Linked DNA regions of Filimonas lacunae. The protein of the gene in region 1 interacts with the protein of each later gene in a pairwise test. Links are inferred from orthologs where the notes say so. Each region holds a gene or a part of one and is shown on either strand. Other genes may lie near its edges.

The links.
Region 2: the proteins of gyrB (region 1) and gyrA interact in binary tests that used the Escherichia coli proteins (3 or more experiments, as listed by UniProt). The link is inferred for Filimonas lacunae from one-to-one orthologs.

What each region holds. Positions count from the first base shown.
Region 1 is NZ_AP017422.1:6,272,662-6,283,305, forward strand. Bases 4,507-7,499 are described here. They hold gyrB (DNA topoisomerase (ATP-hydrolyzing) subunit B), read left to right. Parts: upstream 4,507-5,009; coding sequence 5,010-6,989; downstream 6,990-7,499. Other genes in these bases: FLA_RS24605 (helix-turn-helix domain-containing protein), read right to left, coding at 4,507-4,806; FLA_RS24615 (hypothetical protein), read left to right, coding at 7,061-7,267; mfd (transcription-repair coupling factor), read right to left, coding at 7,343-7,499. Outside these bases: hemB (porphobilinogen synthase), read left to right, coding at 1-699; hemL (glutamate-1-semialdehyde 2,1-aminomutase), read left to right, coding at 712-2,004; FLA_RS24595 (hypothetical protein), read left to right, coding at 2,132-2,812; FLA_RS24600 (hypothetical protein), read right to left, coding at 2,900-3,730; more of FLA_RS24605, read right to left, coding at 3,877-4,506; more of mfd, read right to left, coding at 7,500-10,644. UniProt on the Escherichia coli protein: DNA gyrase negatively supercoils closed circular double-stranded DNA in an ATP-dependent manner to maintain chromosomes in an underwound state.
Region 2 is NZ_AP017422.1:2,901,589-2,912,382, reverse strand. What follows is about bases 4,890-8,032. They hold gyrA (DNA gyrase subunit A), read left to right. Parts: upstream 4,890-5,219; coding sequence 5,220-7,832; downstream 7,833-8,032. Other genes in these bases: FLA_RS11535 (hypothetical protein), read left to right, coding at 7,867-8,032; FLA_RS11545 (hypothetical protein), read right to left, coding at 4,890-5,094. Also shown: FLA_RS11560 (DUF1800 domain-containing protein), read left to right, coding at 1-1,045; FLA_RS11555 (DUF1501 domain-containing protein), read left to right, coding at 1,064-2,347; FLA_RS11550 (saccharopine dehydrogenase C-terminal domain-containing protein), read right to left, coding at 2,353-3,672; more of FLA_RS11545, read right to left, coding at 3,727-4,889; more of FLA_RS11535, read left to right, coding at 8,033-9,180; FLA_RS11530 (response regulator), read left to right, coding at 9,511-9,936; FLA_RS11525 (sensor histidine kinase), read right to left, coding at 9,933-10,794. UniProt on the Escherichia coli protein: A type II topoisomerase that negatively supercoils closed circular double-stranded (ds) DNA in an ATP-dependent manner to maintain chromosomes in an underwound state.

The DNA.
Region 1 (10,644 bases):
AACCCTAATGGCCTGATGCAACGTACTATTAAAGCCATTAAAGACGCTTGTCCCGACATGGTGGTAATGACCGACGTGGCACTGGACCCCTACTCCATATACGGCCATGATGGCATTGTACAAGATGGCGAAATAGTAAACGATGAAACCGTTGAAGCATTGGTGAAAATGGTATTAAGCCATGCCGAAGCCGGAGTGGACTTTGTAGCCCCCAGCGATATGATGGATGGCCGTATAGCTGCTATGCGCGCCGTGCTGGAAGAAAACAACTTTACCAAAGTAGGTATTATGGCCTACAGCGCTAAATATGCCAGCTGCTTCTATGGCCCGTTCCGCGATGCACTGGACAGCGCTCCCGGCTTTGGCGATAAAAAAACTTACCAGATGGACTACGCCAATCGCAAAGAAGCCATCAAAGAAACCCTGATGGATGTAGAAGAAGGCGCAGACATTGTGATGGTGAAACCTGCTATGGCTTACCTGGATATTATACGTGAAATTAAAAACGCCGTAGATGTGCCTGTAAGCGCTTACCATGTAAGCGGTGAATATGCCATGATTAAAGCAGCCGCCGAAAAAGGCTGGCTGGACGAGAACAAAGCCATACTGGAAAGCCTTACGTCTATTAAAAGAGCCGGGGCCGACCTTATTGCCACCTATTTTGCAAAAGATGCCGTACGTTTATTAAACGGCCTGTAAATAACCTGTATTATGTATCAATACGAATCGAGCAAAACATTATTCGAAAGAGCACAGCAAAGCATTCCTGGTGGCGTTAACTCCCCGGTGCGTGCTTTTAAAAGTGTAGGCGGCACCCCGGTATTTATGGAGAAAGCCAAAGGCGCTTATCTATACGATGTAGATGGAAACCAGTATGTAGACTACATAGCTTCCTGGGGCCCCATGATTATGGGTCACGCCTACGAACCGGTAGTAAAAGCCATACAGGCCAAAGCGGAAGACTCTACCTCTTTTGGTGCACCTACCCAGCTGGAAATAGAAATGGCCGAGCTGATTAAAAGCATGGCACCTAATGTGGACATGGTACGTATGGTAAACAGCGGCACCGAAGCCTGCATGAGTGCTTTACGTTTAGCCCGTGGCTATACCGGCAAAAACAAGTTCATCAAATTTGAAGGCTGTTACCATGGCCACGCAGATGCCTTCCTCGTAAAAGCAGGCAGTGGTTTAGCTACCTTCAACATTCAAACTGTGCCTGGCATCACTGCCGGTGCTGCCAACGATACCTTAACGGCTCCTTACAACAACCTGGACGCAGTAAAGCAACTGGTAGCAGAACATAAAAACGAAATAGCCGCTATTATTATAGAACCCGTTGCTGGTAACATGGGTTGTATATTACCGGAACCAGGCTTTTTAGAAGGCCTGCGTACCATCTGTACTGCCGAAAACATTGTACTGATATTTGATGAAGTAATGACAGGCTTTCGCCTGGCTGCTGGCGGCGCTCAACAAAAACTGAACATACAGGCCGATCTTATTTGCTATGGCAAAGTAATTGGCGCAGGTATGCCCGTAGGTGCTTTTGCAGGTAAAAAAGATATCATGCAATACATAGCCCCACTGGGCAATGTATATCAGGCCGGCACCCTTAGCGGTAACCCGCTGGCTATGATTGCAGGTTATACCCTGTTAAAAGAATTGAAAGAGAACCACGCTATCTATACGGAACTGGAACAGAAAACCGTGTACCTGCGTAATGGTCTGGACCGCGTATGCAAAGAAGCCGGTATCCCATACACTATTAACCAACTCGGCAGCATGATCAGCTTACATTTTGCGGAACATGCCGTTACAGATTTCGTAAGTGCTTCTGCCACTAACATTGAAAGGTTTAAACAATTCTTTCATGCCATGCTCAAAAGAGGTATTTACTTACCTCCAAGTGCCTTTGAAAGCTGGTTCCTCAATCACGCGCTCACCCGCGATGATTTAGACAAAACCATTGCAGCAGCAGCAGATAGTTTAAAAGAAATCATATAAATCTAGCGCGGGTGTATCAGTTGATACACCCGCTTCTTTTTGTGCCCCCCTGTTCCTTGACACATCCGTTACTGAAAATGCATATAATAATTTAAGAGTACATTTACGCTACCCTAAATTCCAGGAAATGTACTATAAGATTATACAGGACGAAGCCATGTTACGCTCGTTTATTGACTGGCTACCCGACCTCGAAGAAGGCGAAGCCTATTATGTGTCTTTACTGGCCAGAAATAAATACTCCGATGTTATCAAATCAGATAAGCAACAATTAAAACGTTTCACCAGTAAAAAGGGCGATCTGTATTATAAAATACTTCAACTGGAATGCCCGCTCGGCGCTTATACACAAAAAGGCAACCCCATTCCACAAGAAGCGCTTGCACTCTACATTACTCCTAACCCCAGAAGCCTATACGATGCCATGTTCACCGGCCTAACAGCACTGGCAAAATGTATACAGCATCAACAGCGGGATACCAATCCCCACCAGGAAATCATGAGCGAAATACAAAAAAGTAAAAGCAGGAGTTGCTTTATCGATTTCGATTTTGATTACAAAGCAGAAGGATTTGCCACTCAACTCCAATCGCAGATTTACGAGTATACAGGCCCAGCAGCCAAAGTACAGTTTATTGAAACCCGTGGCGGGTTTCACGTTTTGATTGATCCATCCACAATAGAAGAACAATTCAGCAAAAGCTGGTTCAATAACATCAGACAATTACCACATGTAGATCAAACCGGCGATCTGCTGATACCCACACCCGGATGTACACAGGGTGGATTTGTTCCTTTTATGTTATAAGCAACTACCAACCCATATAAAAGACAAAGCCATTTCGAATGATTATCCGAAATGGCTTTTGTATATACATGATACTTTATATCAAAACTAGCTCTTATACTTTTTCAAAGGAACACTGAAACCAATGTTGGCTATCATTTCATAACAACCAAAAGTTTGCTTGGCTCTACCCTGATAAACTTTCAGGTTGTAGTAATGAGCGCCTACCAGTTTGTTACAAAATTCCAGGTAACCATATTTAAAGAAAGTTGCACGTACAGCTGCTTCACCACCTATACAAAAGCCACCGAACTGGAAGCCCTGATCATTGTCTTGTCCAAAAATGGTATTTTGAACGTGTGGAATAACCACACCTACACCACCTTTCAGCAATAAAGACAGGTTAAACCATTTTTGATGAAAGTTAGAGATCTGCTTGCGGTGTACCAGGTTAAACAACAGGAAGTTTGCGCCGTTATTTAACTGATACTGTAACTGCGGATTAGCAAGATCATCGTTGCGACGATATTCATCCACATGCTTTCCATCAATAGTGCCTTTAACATGTAACAGTTGATCTTGCTTTACCTGGTATTTGGTATGATCGAAGTTTACTTCAAAAGCCCAGTTGTCTTTAAACCAGTAACCTACGCGGTAGTTGTATTGAGGAATGCTGATAGCTTGCTTGAAAATATTTTCGTCCCATCCTGGTTTGTCCTTCGCTTGTACACGCACAAACGTGAAGTCGTTATTTAAACCGGGTTGTTTAACGTGGATGGAACTTGCGGTATACCACTCTTTGTTGTATCCCCATGATCCGTAAAATTCACCTTTCTTACCAGGTTGAAAATACTTTTCCTGAGATTGAGCTTGTACCTGTGCAGTAAACATTACTGCTACCGCCAATATAGCAAAGGCGACTTTTACTGTTTTTTTCATTGCTTGGTTTTGAACTACAATTATTATGTCGGGTTCTACAGTTGGGAGAGGGCTTTCACTTTTACTTAACTAAAAGGCACGCAAATGTACACGCTATTTTCAGTTTAGCCCGTGGTGTTTTTACATAAATTATTTACCCGCTATAATTATCGGAACAGTAGTTCACAGGGTTTCAATCCTGTATGCTTTTTGAAAGCCGCCGAGAAATGGGAAATAGAAGAATATCCCAGCATAGCCGATACGTCGGTAACACTTAACGCCTTCTCGTACAACAGGTATTTTGCATGCTCCATACGCTGCTGCTGGTAGAAGTCGAATATGGTGGTACCAAACACTTCCTTGAAGCCTTTTTTCAGGTAGCATTCGTTCATAGCTACTTTGCGGCTCAGTTCTTTGATGGTGATAGGGTCACCTATGTGACGAAGTAGTATCTCTCTTGCCTGGTAAATGCGATCGCGTCCGCTTTCATCTGCCAGGAATTTACAGGCAAAGCCTGATTCTTCTTTCTCTTCAATTAAACATTCCAGGCTGTATAACAACAGTTCCTGCACCTTAGCGTTTACAAAAATATTTTCCATGGCGCCGCTGTAGCTATGATTTAATAGCGCATCCAGCACCACACGTTTACGGCTGCAAACGGGGAATATTTTGGTAAATGAATTCGGATGTTTAAAAGCCAGCACTTCATCTTTTTTATTGGTCAGTTTTACGTTGTGTGTAAACTGGCCGAGGAAGTTGGCCGAAAAATGGAAAGAGAATACATCAATGGTTTCATGTTTACCGCTACAGTTTTGTGTAGGCACCTCGCTGCATTGGGCACAGCTTTTGTCGAAACAATATTTGTTTCCGGTGGTACAATAGCGCATTTCCAGGAAGTTTTCTTCCGGAGCAGATGCACTGTAGTGATATACCAGCATACCGGTGTCATCGCCTGACCACTTCTGCTGGGGGTAGTATCTTCTGATAACATATTGAATAGAACCAGGCACGTGCTGTTCTTTCATATGTAACAGGTTCATACTCGGCTCTACCGTGTTCCTGTGCGCCACCTTCAATATATCGAGAGCTTGTAACATGATGAGGCAAAATTAATGTATCAACATGTAAATCCGGGGTAACTTTTCAACATTCGTGGATTATGGCAATAAAATGACGTTAAAGTGGGGGCAATATGGGGGTAAATAAGGCTGTAAAAGCGCTCTTTTAACAGGAAAAGCGCTCTTTTTTCCGTAATTTTGCCAGCTTTCATTCGATAACAAACAACCGTTCATATCAATTTATGAGTGAAGAAATATTAGACATAGCCGCCCCCGCGCAACCGGGTTATGAGGCAGACAGCATTCAGGTACTTGAAGGGCTGGAAGCCGTTAGAAAAAGGCCGGCGATGTATATTGGCGATGTAGGGGTAAAAGGCTTGCATCACCTGGTATACGAAGTAGTTGATAACTCTATTGATGAAGCCCTTGCGGGTTATTGTAAAAACATCCAGGTTACCATTCATGAAGACAATTCCATCAGCGTAAGCGATGATGGAAGGGGTATTCCTACAGCCATGCACACGAAAGAAAAACGTAGTGCGCTGGAAGTGGTAATGACCGTGTTACACGCGGGTGGTAAGTTTGATAAAAACACCTATAAAGTATCCGGCGGTTTGCACGGTGTGGGTGTGAGTTGCGTAAACGCATTAAGTACGGTGTTACAGGTAACTGTACAGCGGGAAGGTAAAATATTTGAGCAGGAATACAGAATTGGTGTTCCTCAATACGCTGTTCGTGAAATAGGCACTTCTGAGCTTACAGGTACCAAAGTACATTTCTGGCCCGATGCATCTATTTTTACGGTAACTGTTTACAATAAAGAGATTCTGGAAGGACGTTTACGCGAACTGGCCTACCTCAACAGACGCATCAACATTAACTTAACTGACCTTCGCGAGAAGGACGAAGAAGGGAATGTATATACAAAAAACTTTTACAGCGAAGGTGGTATCATTGAGTTTGTAGAAATGCTGGATGAAGCTGCCAAACGGGCTCCTTTAATTCCGAAAACCTTATATGTAGAAGGACATGACGAGAAAGCCAATGTAGCGGTTGAAGTGGCCATGACCTACAACAGTGATTTTAAAGAGCATATTTTCTCGTACGTAAACAACATTAATACCATTGAAGGCGGCACACACGTAACCGGTTTCAGACAGGCATTAACCCGTGTGTTTAAACAGTACGGCGATAAAGAAGGCTTATTTGAAAAAGCCAAGGTAGAAATTGAAGGCGATGACTTCCGGGAAGGTTTAAGCGCCATTATATCAGTGAAAGTTCCGGAACCGCAATTTGAAGGACAAACCAAAACAAAACTGGGTAACAGTGACGTAAGTGGTATTGTACAAACAACTGTGGCAGGGGCTTTGCAGAGCTATTTGGAAGAAAATCCGAAAGAAGCCAAAAACGTTATCCAGAAGATAATATTGGCGGCTCAGGCAAGGGTAGCAGCCAAAAAGGCCCGTGAAATGGTACAGCGTAAAACCGTATTAAGCGGTGGGGGCTTACCAGGAAAGCTGGCCGATTGTTCGGAAAGAGACGCTGAAAAATGTGAGTTATACCTGGTGGAAGGTGACTCGGCCGGTGGTACTGCCAAGCAGGGCCGCGACCGTAGTTTTCAGGCTATCCTCCCGTTACGCGGTAAAATTTTGAACGTGGAAAAAGCCATGGAACACAAAATTTACGAAAACGAGGAAATACGCAACATTTTCACCGCAATGGGTGTTACTATTGGAACGCCTGAAGATCCTAAAGCATTAAATATTACTAAGCTTCGTTATCACAAGCTTATTATTATGACCGATGCCGACGTGGATGGTTCGCACATTGCCACCCTGATTCTTACGTTTATATTCCGCTATATGAAAGAACTGGTACAAAATGGTTACGTGTATCTGGCACAACCACCATTGTACCTGGTAAAGAAAGGTAAAGAGCAGGCATATGCGTATAACGAAGAACAGCGTAAAGGCCTGGTTCAAAAATTAGGCGCAGGTAAAGAAGATAGCGTTACTATTCAGCGATACAAAGGTTTGGGTGAAATGAACGCTGACCAGTTATGGGACACAACCATGGATCCATCCAGAAGAACGCTGAAGCAGGTAACTATAGAAAGTCTGGCAAATGCAGATGGTGTATTTAGCATGTTAATGGGTGATGAAGTAGCTCCACGCAGAGAGTTTATTGAAACCCACGCCAAGTATGCTAAAATAGACGTATAGAAAAAGTAGAAAATATAAACGAACAAGTGTTGCCCGGCAACCTATATTTATTAACCTCAAAAATGACAACGATGGACACGTCTAAAATGTTAAAGGCATATTGTTTAAAAACCAAAGAGAAAGATGTTCCTATGCAGGATGCTGTGGTATCTAAAACTGCAAAAGGTGGTTATATTGCTAAAGGCCACGATGGCAAAGGCAACAAAATGACTGCTATCTTAAGCGAAGCAAAAGCTTTACAGGCTATTGCTGACGGAGTAGCTAAAAAAGAATTCTAGTATATATTAGAAACTTTTATGAAAAAGGCCCGCTTTTATAAAAGCGGGCCTTTTTTCTTGTATATAAAAAATGGGTTATACTTCTTTTTTATCTATAATAACGCCCTTATACATCCGCCCTAAAAACTGGTGCATCTGGTTCATATCCTTCACATCATCTACCACCAGCAAAAAGTTTTTAGCTGATTGTTTTAACCTCGCTTTGTTAGTACCTACCTGCAGGTATTGAATAATGTTTTGAAACAGGTCTGATTCAAAATAAGGCGAATCGTTTTTGTTGATGAAATAGCAACGCAACGTGTCATCCTTCAATGCCATCTTTTCAAAACCTAATCCCACGGCCAGCCAGCGGCATCTTACTGTGGTAAACAGGTCTTCTACCTCCGGTGGAATAGGCCCAAACCTGTCGGCCATCTCTGCATGAAACGCCACTAACTCTTCTTCTTTTTCACAGTTATCCAAACGCGTATACAACGATAAACGTTCCGTAATACTTTCTACATAAGAATCAGGAATTAATATCTGTAAATCGGTATCGATAGTACAATCGCTTACATAATCATCCTGCTTGCTGATCTCGTCTTTGAACAATTCTTTAAAGGAAGTACGCTTTAATTCCTTAATCGCTTCTTCCAATATTTTCTGGTACATCTCAAAGCCGATATCTGCCATAAAACCACTCTGCTCACCACCCAGCATATTTCCTGCACCACGAATATCCAGGTCGCGCATAGCAATCTGGAAACCACTGCCCAAATCACTGAACTGCTCTAATGTTTGCAGGCGTTTGCGCGAATCGGTTGGCAATGTACTCATAGGTGGTGCCAACAAATAACAGAATGCTTTTCTATTACTTCTACCCACACGGCCACGCAGCTGGTGCAGATCGCTTAAACCAAAATGGTGTGCATTGTTAATGATAATGGTGTTTACATTAGGAATGTCCACACCACTTTCTACAATGTTAGTACAGATAAGCACATCGTATTTCTTGTCAATGAAATCCATAATACGCTCTTCCAGTTCATCTCCTTCCATTTGTCCATGCGCATAGGAAATACTTAAATCCGGGCAAAGCGCCTGTAACAGGCCAGCCATTTCCTGTAATCCCAACACACGGTTATGAATAAAGAACACCTGGCCACCACGTTCTGTTTCAAAGTAAATGGCGTCGCGTATCACATCTTCATTAAATACCTGTATCTCGGTTTGTACAGGTTGGCGGTTCGGTGGTGGTGTATTAATGATGCTTAAGTCACGTGCCCCCATCAGCGAAAACTGTAGGGTACGTGGTATAGGAGTTGCCGTAAGTGTTAAACAGTCTACATTGGTTTTTAATGTTTTCAGCTTCTCTTTATGTGCCACACCAAACTTCTGTTCTTCATCAATCACCATCAGCCCCAGGTCTTTAAACTTCACCTCTTTACCCAACACACCATGGGTCCCTACCAATATATCAATCTTACCTTCTTCTAAACGTTTGAAGGTTTCTTTCTTCTCTTTGGCCGATTTAAAACGGTTGATAAAATCAACGGTTACCGGGAAGTCTTTTAAACGCTCGCTAAACGTTTTATAGTGCTGGAAAGCCAGGATAGTAGTTGGCACCAGCACGGCTGCCTGCTTGCCATCCAATACTGTTTTAAAAGCAGCACGTATAGCCACCTCTGTTTTACCAAAGCCTACATCACCACACACCAGCCTGTCCATAGGTGCCGGCTGTTCCATATCACGCTTCACATCTTCTGTAGCTTTGGCCTGGTCAGGCGTATCTTCATACACGAATGAAGCTTCCAGCTCGGTTTGCATGTAGTTATCAGGCATATGCGCAAACCCTTGCTGCGCCTTCCGTTGCGCATACAGCTTTATTAAATCAAAGGCAATTTCTTTAACCTTCGCCTTGGTTTTTTCTTTCAGCTTACTCCATACCTCACTACCCAATTTGTTTACTTTGGGCGCGGTGCCCTCTTTACCGGTAAACTTGGAAATTTTATGCAGGGAGTTAATGTTCACATACAGGATATCGCCATCCTTATATAAAATGCGCACCGCTTCCTGCATTTTACCCGCCACCTCTATCTTCTGTAACCCGCTGTAAGTGCCTACACCATGATCGATGTGTGTTACAAAATCGCCCGGTTGAAGATCGCGCAGGGTTTTCAGTGTAATAGCCTTGTTTTTATTATAGGCCTGCTTAATGCGGTATTTATGATAACGCTGGAATATCTGGTGATCGGTATAACATACCACCTTTAAATCGGCATCAATAAATCCGCTATGTATGGAGGTAGCTACCGGAACAAATTCCAGTTCAGTATTTAAATCGGTGAAAATAGTATGCAGCCTTTCCAGCTGTTTAGCCTGCTCGGCAAACAGGTAAATAGCATAGCCTTGTGCTTCATGCGCCTTTAAATCTTTAATCAGTAAATCAAACTGACGGTTGAAAGCGGGCTGCGGCTTGGTATTATATTCAATTTCTTCGGTAGACAACTGCGGCTTATAGCCAAACTCCACAATCATGCGTTGTTGCATCTGTCGCTCAATAGTGGCAACAGGCACAAAGTCCTGCAGGCTTACATCCTTCCATATTTTGGTTTCATCCTCATCATCCTGCACCTCTGCTATTACCTCGGTATTGCCTGCTGTTTCTATTCTTTGTAAAAACAAGCCCAGGTCTTCTTCCTGCTGGCTTATCTTTTCCTTGATCACATCCCAGTCTTTCAGCCACACAATCATATTCTCCGGCAAAAACTCCATCAGGGTTACTTTTTCGCCGCTATCAAATTGTGTTTCCACGTTAGGAATAATGCTTACCTGCATGAGCTTTCTCTCACTCAGCTGCGATTCGGGATCAAATATCCTGATACTGTCCACCTCATTACCAAACAGCTCTACGCGGTAAGGCTTGTCATTGCCAAACGAGTAAATATCCAGGATGCCACCACGAATAGCAAACTGTCCCGGTTCGTACACAAAATCGGTACGCACAAAGCCATACATTACAAACAGTTCCATCAAACCTTCCAGGTTAATGGTGTCGTTTGTTTTAATATGAATGATGTTCCCCTTCAGCGTTTCAGGTAGTACCACCTTCTCAAACAATGCTTCGGGATGGGTGATCACAATTTTTTTATTCCCGCCTGCCGCCAGCCTGGTCAGCGCTTCGGTACGCAACATCACATGTGAGCTGTTGAGCAAACGGAAGTTTTTCCTGTTCTTAAAAGAAGACGGGAAGTAAAACAGATCTAATGCACTGGTAAGGTTTTCCAGTGTATTATGAAAATAGGCAGCTTCTTCGGCATCGTTCAGCACCACCAGGTGGTTTACCTCCTTGCACTGATCATGCCCGAAGATGGCTGTTAACAAAAACTCAGCACTAC
Region 2 (10,794 bases), 3.4 Mb from region 1 along the record:
ACGGGAGTTACAGGAACTATTTACAGTGGGCAAAGGCCCCGGGTCGCATTACACAGAAGCAGATGTAAAAGCAGCCGCAAAAGTATTAACAGGATATACCATTAATAACACAACCGGCACTTATCAGTTTGTTCCTGATAAACATGATGAAGGAGATAAATCCTTTTCTGCCTTTTATAATAATCATGTGATCCATGGGCGTAAAGGTAAAGAAGGTGAGCAGGAACTGGACGAACTCCTTGATATGATTTTTGCGAAGGAAGAAGTATCCTGCTTCATATGCCGCAAGCTGTACCGCTTTTTTGTATATCATCATATAGACGAACATACAGAAAAGAACATCATTGTTCCACTGGCCCAAACCTTCCGAAAAAGCAATTATGAAATAAAACCGGTGTTACAACAACTGTTACAAAGCACTCATTTTTATGATATGGCCAACAGGGGAGGTATTATAAAAAGTCCGCTGGATTTTGCTGCTGGCATGTACAGAGAATTTGACATCCAATTATCTAAAGACATAGATATAGTCAGCAAATCCCGGATAGTGCAACGCATCTATCAATTTGCGGCCACCACCCAGCAGAATATCGGCGACCCTCCCAATGTAGCAGGTTGGCCTTCCTGGTACCAGGAGCCCTTGTACGATAAGCTTTGGATCAATTCAGACACCTATCCCAAAAGAAGCAGGTTTGCCATATCTGTGATACAACAGGGCATTAATTTCCAGGAAAATTGTATTGCCCGGGTAGACATTATTGAGTTTGCCAAAAAGACATCTGATCCGTCGCAGCCAGATGTACTTATTAATGATTCAATTCAATTGCTATATCCCTGTAACCTTTCAGAAACGGAAAGAACCCAGATAAAGAATTCTATTTTATTGACTAACATGCAGGGCAATATGGGCGATCATTACTGGACACAGGCCTGGCTGCAAATGTTGCAAAAGCCGGACGACAAAACCATTCGCAATAATGTATTGAACAGGTTAAACAATTTATATAAATACCTGGTAAGCTTGCCACAGTATCAATTATGCTAATTTTATAACCGTGAACAAATGAAAAGAAGAGACTTTTTAAAAAATACAGCCGCTGGTGTACTGTTACCTTATCTTTTAAATGGCTTTTCATTAAAAGCATTCGCTGGCACCTCACTGATGCATGCTGCCAGTTATGGTGCTGATAACGATCATATATTAGTATTGGTACAACTAAGTGGTGGCAACGATGGCTTAAACACGGTGATCCCCATCAGTCAATACAGTGCTTACCAGGCAGCCAGAAGCAATATTGCACTTCCCGAAAACAAGCTGCTCTCTCTTTCCGGAACAGAACAAACCGGCCTTCATCCTGCTATGGCCTCTATGCATCAATTAATGAAAGAAGGCAAAGCCGGTATTATACAGGCAGTAGGATACCCTCAACCCAATTTTTCACATTTCAGATCGTCAGACATATGGATGACAGGCTCTGATTCCGCTAAAATAATTACCACTGGCTGGGCAGGTCGTTATCTGGACCAGGTATATCCCGAATTTCCGGAAAAATACCCCAGTACAGTTATGCCTGATCCCTTGGCCATACAAGTAGGTTCTATTGTTTCAGAAACATTTATGGGGCCAGCTTATAATATGGGCTTGGCAATTAGTAATCCAACCTCTTTCTATAACCTGGTGGAAGGTAAAAGCGAAATAGATAAATCGACCCGCCTGGGCGAACAATTGGATTATCTGCAAAACGTAAGCGTTAAAACAGACCAATATTCCACTGTTATTAAAACAGCAGCCACTAAAGTTCCCAAACAATACAGCCAATATCCTGCGCAAGGAACCAATGCACTGGCCGACCAGTTAAAAATTGTAGCCCGCCTTATTGCAGGTGGCTTACAAACTAAAATCTACCTGGTAAGCCTGGGCGGGTTTGACATACATTCAAGCCAGGTGATCAGCAAAGACACCACCACTGGTACACATGCTGTGGTATTAAAAAAATTGTCTGATGCAGTGTATGCTTTTATGAAAGACCTTGACTATTTAAAAGTAGGGGATAAAGTAATGGGCGTAACCTTTTCCGAATTCGGACGCAGGATTCGCTCTAATGCCAGTGGCGGAACAGACCATGGAGCTGCAGCCCCGGTATTTTATTTTGGCAACAAGGTAAAAGGCACTATTGTTGGTAAAAATCCAACCTTGCCGGAACATGCTACTGAAAATGATAACATAGCCATGCAGCACGATTTCAGAAGCTTGTATGCCACTTTACTACAACAATGGCTCAAACTGTCACCTGCACAATCAGAACAGGTACTTTATGGTAAATTTCCGTTATTACCCATAGTATAAAACAGCTACGATAATAATTCAACCTCCTCAGTAAAACGTATCCCTTCTGTTTCCAGTTCGCTCAAAACAGGATGGTATATAACAGGAGATAAGGGAATATGTAAACCGGTTAAGCGAATAACTCCTTCCAATATCAATTTAGCAGCAATACCCAGCGGTAAACCTACCGTTTGGGCCATGGCTGTATAACTGTCATCTTTACCTTCAACTACTAAATAGCTTTTTGCGCGGAATGACTGGTTCTGTATTGTATATTTCAGCTCATGCATCATTACCACCAGATCTTTATCATCAGGTAATAAGGGCAGCCTTGTTTCCAGCAGCCATTGCAACACATCTGCAGCGCTGCAAAGTCCCTTGTTAATAAGTGTATTATTGTCGTTCAGTCCCAGATACACCAGCTGATTATATATTATGGTATCCGGCTTCAATTCATAAGCTGAATCAATGTGCAGGCTGCTGAAATGTTGGAGAAAGAATCCCTGAATGCTAAGCCCATCTGTAGCATACACTTTTTCTTCATTTGTAAGCTGCCAGTCCACTATAAAACGCCAGCCTATGCAAAAATGAGGATGCCGCAAAGTGGTTCTTACAAACGTATGCGCCTTTTGCAAATCATATAGCCCGATATAAGAAAGAGAATCCCGGTTAGGGTAACATACATAAGATTGAAAATGTGGGATAGATACCGTTTCGTTCTTTGCAAAAAGCGAAGAATAGGGTACACTTACTATTTCATTATTTTGTTTGTAGACCGCACCGGATTTACCTGCCATTACCACATTACGTGGATTCCAGCTTATTTTATAATGCCAGGGGTTGGTGTCATTTTCAGGGGCAACCAGCCCTCCACAATGTGATTGAAAAGAGCTGATAATGCCCTGTTGCGTGTGAATAGAATGGATAAGCCGCCCTGCACTCATGTGATCGATACCAGGATCTAAACCCATTTCACATAAAAACAACAAGTCGTTTTGCTCAATAGCCGGCTGCAAAGCCCGCATACTATCATCTATATAAGAAGCTGTAAGCAAATGTTTTTTGAACGAAACACAATCGCGGGCGATAATAATATGCAAAGCAGGTGGCATTAAAGAAATAACCAGGTCGCTTTCCTGGATGTAAGCTACTCTTTCCGTCTCATTTTCCAGGTTAATAATTGCACCTTTTACCAGCGGGTAATTGCCCATGATCTTTTCCTGTATGCTACCGGCGTTGCCATCTACAATAGTTACCCGCCACTGCAATTGCTGAGATAACCGTAATAAATATTGAATAAGTACAGTTGCCGATTTGCCCGCACCAAAAAGTAAAATGTGTTTCATACTTTAAGATACACCTGTTATCCTGAAACAAACACATAACAGGCAGGCTATTTATTATTCAGCAATCAGGTAAACACCTTTCTTTTCAATACTTAAAAGAGCCACTTTATAATCTACACGTTGCCCGTTTTTAGCCATAGGGGCGTTCAGCACCACTTCGTCCTGTGCAGAAAGATTGTTTACATATAAAGTTTCGCCTTTTTTAAACTTGCCATTGCTATCATAATATTGCAGGTCCAGCACCACCAGGTCTACCGGGATATTACTTTTATTGTTTACATGCAAACGCACCTGCTTATTATTGTTATCCATTTGCTCTACCTCATCCCTTACCGAAACATAATCGGTGATCTTGTTTTTACTGGCAACAGTAACAGGAGCGTAGTTTTGGGAAACAGAAACGGTAGCAGGCCCATCGGTCGTTTTAGTAACAGGCGTACTATTATGATAAACCGCCTGTGTTACAGGTGCACCAGTAACATTCTGAACAGGCTTAGTCCATTTACCTTTATTAGCAGGCAGTGTGGCAACAGCAGCAGTAAGCACTGTTTTTTTAGTGACAGCGGCCACAGTGGTAGCCACCCGCTTACCAGTATTAACAGTAAAAGGAGGTGTAACAGTAGTAACCCGGTTTTGAGTAGCCGGTATTGTATTAGCAACAGTTCGCATTTCCGGAACTGCTTCCGGTTGGGTCGGGGCCGGCTCGTTAACAGAAGGCTGCAAAACAGCCGGTTCAGCTGCAGGAGTAGAAACACGTTCTTTTACCGGCTCAGTGGTATTAATCGTTTCCAGCTTATGCTGGTTGTTCCAGCTGCTACCAATCCAGATGCCGGCAGCCAGTACCGGAAACAATCCAACCAGCAGGGCATAACGAGCAAAACTGGCTTTTAAACCAGAATGTTTTCTACCCAATACAGTTTGGCTATACCGTTCTTTTATGATATCCAGCGATTCGCTGTATTTTGTTTGAGGAACCATCTTTTCATCCTGCAGTTCGCTATTGCCTACAATTTGGGAAACAACAAGAGGAACAGTCGGCTGATGAGGTGTTATTGGTGCCATAGAAGGAATAGCCGTTTTTTCCTGGGGTATAACAGGCATTTCCTGCAACAGGATTGCAGTCGGCGTAACAGCTTTCTCTATCGCCGGTGTTATATTTTCATCAATTTTCCGCCAATCAGCCTTAATTCTAAACCGAGGTTTGCCGGGTTTGGCCGTTTTCCGGTAAAAACGGTCGTAAGGCTGTTCCTCCACAGCAGGAGCAAAATCTGCCATTTCCGGCAATTCTCCAGGATATCGCCAGGCAGCACTTTTGCCCTCTACCCAAATAAGGTCGTATGCTTTTAGCCCCATCACTCTTAATTGTTCCACATTATAGGGTCCTGTTTCCTTATTGTTCCGTAATAGACGATAAGTACTCATAAATAAGCCTGTTTGTATATATAATGCACTTGTCGTGCCTTTTATTGTGAACAATCAGTTAACATAAAAAATAGCTATCTTCGCCGATCGGTTTCTATAACATAAAATCTACAGAAGCACATTCAATGATGGACGAGAATTTATTGCCACAAGAAACAAGCGATAATGACCGCATTATCCTGGTGAATATTGAAGAACAGATGAAAACGGCCTACATAGATTATTCTATGTCGGTTATTGTGGGCCGTGCGTTACCCGATGTAAGAGATGGCTTTAAGCCGGTACACCGCCGGGTGTTATTTGCCATGAATGAGTTGGGAAACCATAGTAACAAGCCTTATAAAAAATCTGCCCGTATTGTAGGGGAGGTAATGGGTAAATATCACCCGCACGGTGATAGCGCCATTTACGACACCCTGGTACGTATGGCCCAGGAATGGAGCCTGAGATATACACTGATTGATGGTCAGGGTAACTTTGGCAACCAGGATGGTGATGATGCGGCGGCTATGCGTTATACAGAGGCCCGTCTGGAAAAAGTAGCAGAAAGCATGCTGCTGGATATTGAAAAGGAAACTGTTGACTTCCAACCTAACTTCGATGATTCACTCGAAGAACCAACCGTATTACCAACCCGGATACCCAATTTGCTGGTAAACGGCAGTAGTGGTATTGCCGTAGGTATGGCTACTAACATGCTGCCCCACAACCTGGGCGAAGTAGTTGATGGCTGTGTGGCTTATATAGAAAACAAAGAAATTACCGCTGAAGAGCTTACACAATATGTAAAAGCGCCCGATTTTCCTACCGGAGGTATCATATTTGGTATGGAAGGCGTAAAACAAGGCTTTTTAACAGGCCGTGGCCGCGTAGTACTAAGAGGTAAGTGCACGGTTGAAACCAAAGACAGTGGTCGTGAACAAATCATCATTACCGATGTGCCTTACCAGGTAAACCGTGATGCATTAACAGATCGCATTGGTCAATTAGTTACTGAGAAAATTGTAGAGGGTATAGCCCATGTGAACAATGAAAGCAACATGCGTGAAGGTACCCGTGTGGTAGTAACTTTAAAAAGAGACGCAGTTGCACAAGTTGTTATAAATCAGCTTTTTAAATACACAGAATTACAAACCAGTTACGGTATTAATAACGTAGCAATTGTAAGAGGCCGTCCTAGAATTCTGCATCTCAGAGACCTGATCAGTGAGTTTGTTGAGTTTAGAATGGAAGTGGTTATTCGCCGTGCCAAATATGAATTAAGGAAGGCCCGTGAACGCGCCCATATTTTACAAGGTTACCTGATTGCGCTTGATCATCTGGATGAAGTGATTGCATTAATTCGCAATTCTTCTACACCTGATATAGCCAAAGACGCGTTAGTAACAGCAGGCTGGGGCATTGATGAAATTCAAGCCAAAGCCATCCTGGAATTACGTTTACAGCGTTTAACAGGCATGGAAAGAGATAAGATTAAGGCAGAATATGACGAACTGATGGCGTTGATTAACCGTTTGGAAGAATTGTTAGGCAACGAAGCTTTACGTTATGACCTGATCAAAACAGAATTATTAGAGGTTAAAGAGAAATTTGGCGATAAGCGTAAGACAGAGATTCAATACATGGCAGATGAAATGCGTATTGAAGACCTGATTGAAGAAGAAAACGTGGTAATTACTATTTCTCATCTGGGTTATATTAAACGCACTTCAGCAACAGAATACCGTCAGCAACGCAGAGGCGGCAGAGGCGCAGTAGGTAGCAAAACAAGGCAGGAAGATTATGTAGAACACCTGTTTGTGGCATCTACCCATGATAACATGATGTTCTTTACCGAAAAAGGCCGTTGTTATTGGTTGAAAGTGTATGAAATTCCAGAGGGAGAAAAGCAAGGCAAAGGTCGTGCTATTCAAAACCTGATTCAGATCCCAACAGATGATAAGGTAAGAACCATTATTAATGTTAAAAATCTGGCTGATAAAGAGTTTGTAAACAGTCATTACATTATCCTGTGTACCAAGAAAGGTATTATTAAAAAGACCTTACTGGAAGAATTCAGCAGGCCACGGGCTAATGGCGTGAATGCTATTAATATTGTAGAAGGTGACCAGTTACTGGAAGCCAGAATGACTGATGGTAACAACGACATTCTGATGGCTATTAAAAGCGGCCGTGCTATCCGTTTCCCGGAAGATAAAGTTCGTACTACAGGCCGTGGAGCAATAGGCGTTACCGGAATTGAGGTTGACGACGAGAATGATGAGGTTATTGGCATGATATGTGTCTCAAAAGAGACCGCTAAAACCGTATTAGTAGTAAGCGAGAAAGGCTATGGTAAAAGAACGCCAGTGGATGAATACCGTATCACCAACCGCGGTGGTAAAGGGGTAAAAACCATCAGCATTACCGAAAAAACCGGTCACCTCGTAGGAATTGTAGATGTGGAAGAAAAAGAAGATCTTATCATTACCTGTAAATCAGGCATCACCCTTCGTACTGCCATAAACAGCATCAAAGAAGCTGGCAGGGCAACACAAGGCGTGAAACTGATTAAACTGGATGAAACAGATGAGATTGCTGCTATATCTAAAATTGAAGAGGAAGAAGTAGTAGCTGCCACTGAAGAAAACGGCGAAAACGGCGTATCCGAAAATGGAGAAGCTGCAAGTGGCGAAATCGAAAATGGTGGTGCAGAAGAAAATAGCAATCCGGCAGAAACGGAAGAGTCAACAGATTAATACCCAACATTAAAAAAATGATGTGTTTATGAACATGAAAAACCTACTGTTAGCAGTAAGTATGATGATCGCTGGCAAGGCAGTTGTGGCACAAAAACTGGATGAGCCCAACAAGCTGTTGTTGTTAAGCAAATATGAAGATGCAAAGAAAGAAATAGACAAAACCTTCACTGATCCTAAAGCATCCGAAAACCCGGAAGCTTTGTTGTTAAAGTCGAAGATTTATGCAGAGTTATACCTGGATAGCGCTTTAAGAGCCAAATATCCCGACGCAGGCGATCAGACTTACGACGCTTTGAAGAAATATATCGCTAAGGATGCCACTTTAAAGTCGTTGAAAGAAAACAATGGTATGCGTGCAGTAAGTATCATTTACTCTACCAAGTTTAACGAAGGCCGTAAATATTTTACTGAAAGCAAATGGGAAGATGCTTTAAACAGCTTCGTTATTGCGGAAGACATGGGCGATTTTATTTCTAAAAATGGCTTGGGTAATAATAAACAAAACATCGACACCTTTACTGTGGTATACGCTGGTTATGCAGCGCAAAACGCTAAAAACACAGAAAAGGCAATGCATTACTACACAAAATTTGCTGCTGAAAAAATAGGTGGTAAAGATTTTGTAGAAATCTACCGTTATATCCTGAACGTAGAGCTGGACACTAAAAATGCTACTGAATTTGGTAAATACCTGGCTTTAGCCAAGCAATTATATCCAAACGAAAGCACTCTGTGGAATGCTTACGAAATGGAATTCATGACCAAAAATGCTGGCCTTAGCCAAATGCTGGCTAAGTACAAAGAAGCAGATCCTAGCGGCAAATTAACTTCTAAAGACTACGTTACTTATGCAGAATACTTTGCAAACGTTCCAAAAGAAGAATTAAGCAAACTGGATAGTGCTGAGCAGTTTAACGTAAAATCATTAGCTTCTGAAGCTTTTGGAAAAGCGTTTAACGGCGAACAAAACGGTGTATACGCGTTTAACTCTGGTGTACTGTTGTACCAACAGTTCAACACCATGGAAGACGCGTTTTTAGCTTTAAGAGGTGAAGGCGCTGCTTTAAAAGCAAAACGCGACACTGTGCAAAAGCAACAAACAGCTTTAGCTGACAAATCCATTGAATGGATGGAAAAAGCTTACAACATCTTAAAAGCTAAAACTGACAGGGAAAGAGTAGAAACTTCATGTTTAAGCAAAAGCGTGGATTTCCTGGCTAACCTGTACCAGTGGAAAAGAGACAAAGCCCGCGGTAAAAACGTACAGGACTATGACAAATTCGACGCTAAATACAAGCAATACGATTCAGAGCATGGCATGTACACCACGCCAAAACAACAATAGATTTCCTCTATAAAGAGAAAAAAGAGCATCAGAAATGATGCTCTTTTTTTATTCTGATTCTCCAGCTGGTACTTGTGTGGAGTAAGGGTAGTTTCAGGATAATTTGCAAGAACCCGACAGGGATGTATAGTAACAGAAAAAGGATAACTATAAAGTGTTAGATAGAGATTTGATAAAATAGAAGGAAGCAAAACTTAACATAATATTAATTATGAAAAGAAACAGGAAATAATAAGGAGAGGAGTACGCTGAACAAAATGAACAGCCAAAGCTTACAGATGATTTATAACTTGCTGTTAAACAACATTTCTTGTACAACAATTGTTGCCCATGAAGCAAAAATTACACTCTATACTACTGATTGATGATGATGATGCTACCAACTTTATAAACTCCTTCCTTCTTAAGCAGCTGGATATTACCGAGCAAATTACTATTAAAGACAACGCTGCTGCCGCACTGGATTTTTTACAAACCGGTATACAGGAAATGCAAATACCGGACTTAATTTTTCTGGATATTAATATGCCTGGTATGAACGGCTGGGAATTCCTGGAGCAATTTCAGGCCAGATTTTCTACAAGAAAACTGCATACAGTCATCGTAATGCTCACAACATCCGCCAATCCTGATGATGCAGAAAAAGCTGCCACTTATCCGGAAATTGCTGCCTTTAAAACCAAACCGCTGGACAAAACTAAAATAAGTGAAATTCTACGTCTGCATTTTCCTCAACTGTTCCGCGAAGCCGTTTAGGCTACCGGAACAACATTTTCAGTTTTGGATAGCTGAATCGTAAAGCAAAAACAACTTCCCAAGCCCTCAGTAGAATCTTCTACCCAGATACTGCCATTGTGCAACCCTGCAATTTTAGCACAATGCGCCAGACCAATTCCGGTTCCGTCATATTTAGAACGGTTATGCAGACGTTGGAAAATGATAAATATCTTATCCTGATACTCCATAGGAATGCCAATTCCGTTATCCCTCACGCAAAATTTCCAGCCCGTAGCTATTTTTTCGGCGCTAATATCTATGCGTGGAATATTACCTGGCTGCTGGAATTTTATGGCATTTACAATCAGGTTCTGAAATAACAATTTCAGTTCTAACGGATAAGCTAACAAAACTGGTAAATCGTGTGTGTCTATTTTTACCTGTTTTTCTTCAATAAGCCTGCCGATGTCACTCATAATTTCAAACACTACCATATTGGTGTCTACCAATTCAATAGTTCTGTCCCGGCCAATACGACTATAATCCAGCAAGGCTTTGGTTAAATTTTGCATCCTCGTAGCAGCTTCACTGATAAAATCCAGATACTGCTTTTGCTCATCGTTGATGGTCAATCCGTATTCATTCTCATACATTTCCACCAGGCTGGTCATTGTCCGTAAAGGTTCCTGCAAGTCATGACTGGCCACATAAGCTAACTGCTGTAATTCTTTGTTTTTCAGTTCGGTATCACGAATATGTCCTGCTAGTTTTTCTGCCATGTTATTATAGGCAGTGGCCACCAGGCCAATTTCATCTTTCGAATACACCTTTGCACGCCTGTTCCAATGCCCCTTGGCAAAAGCTTTAGACGCTTCAATAATGCCCGCCAATCCCTTT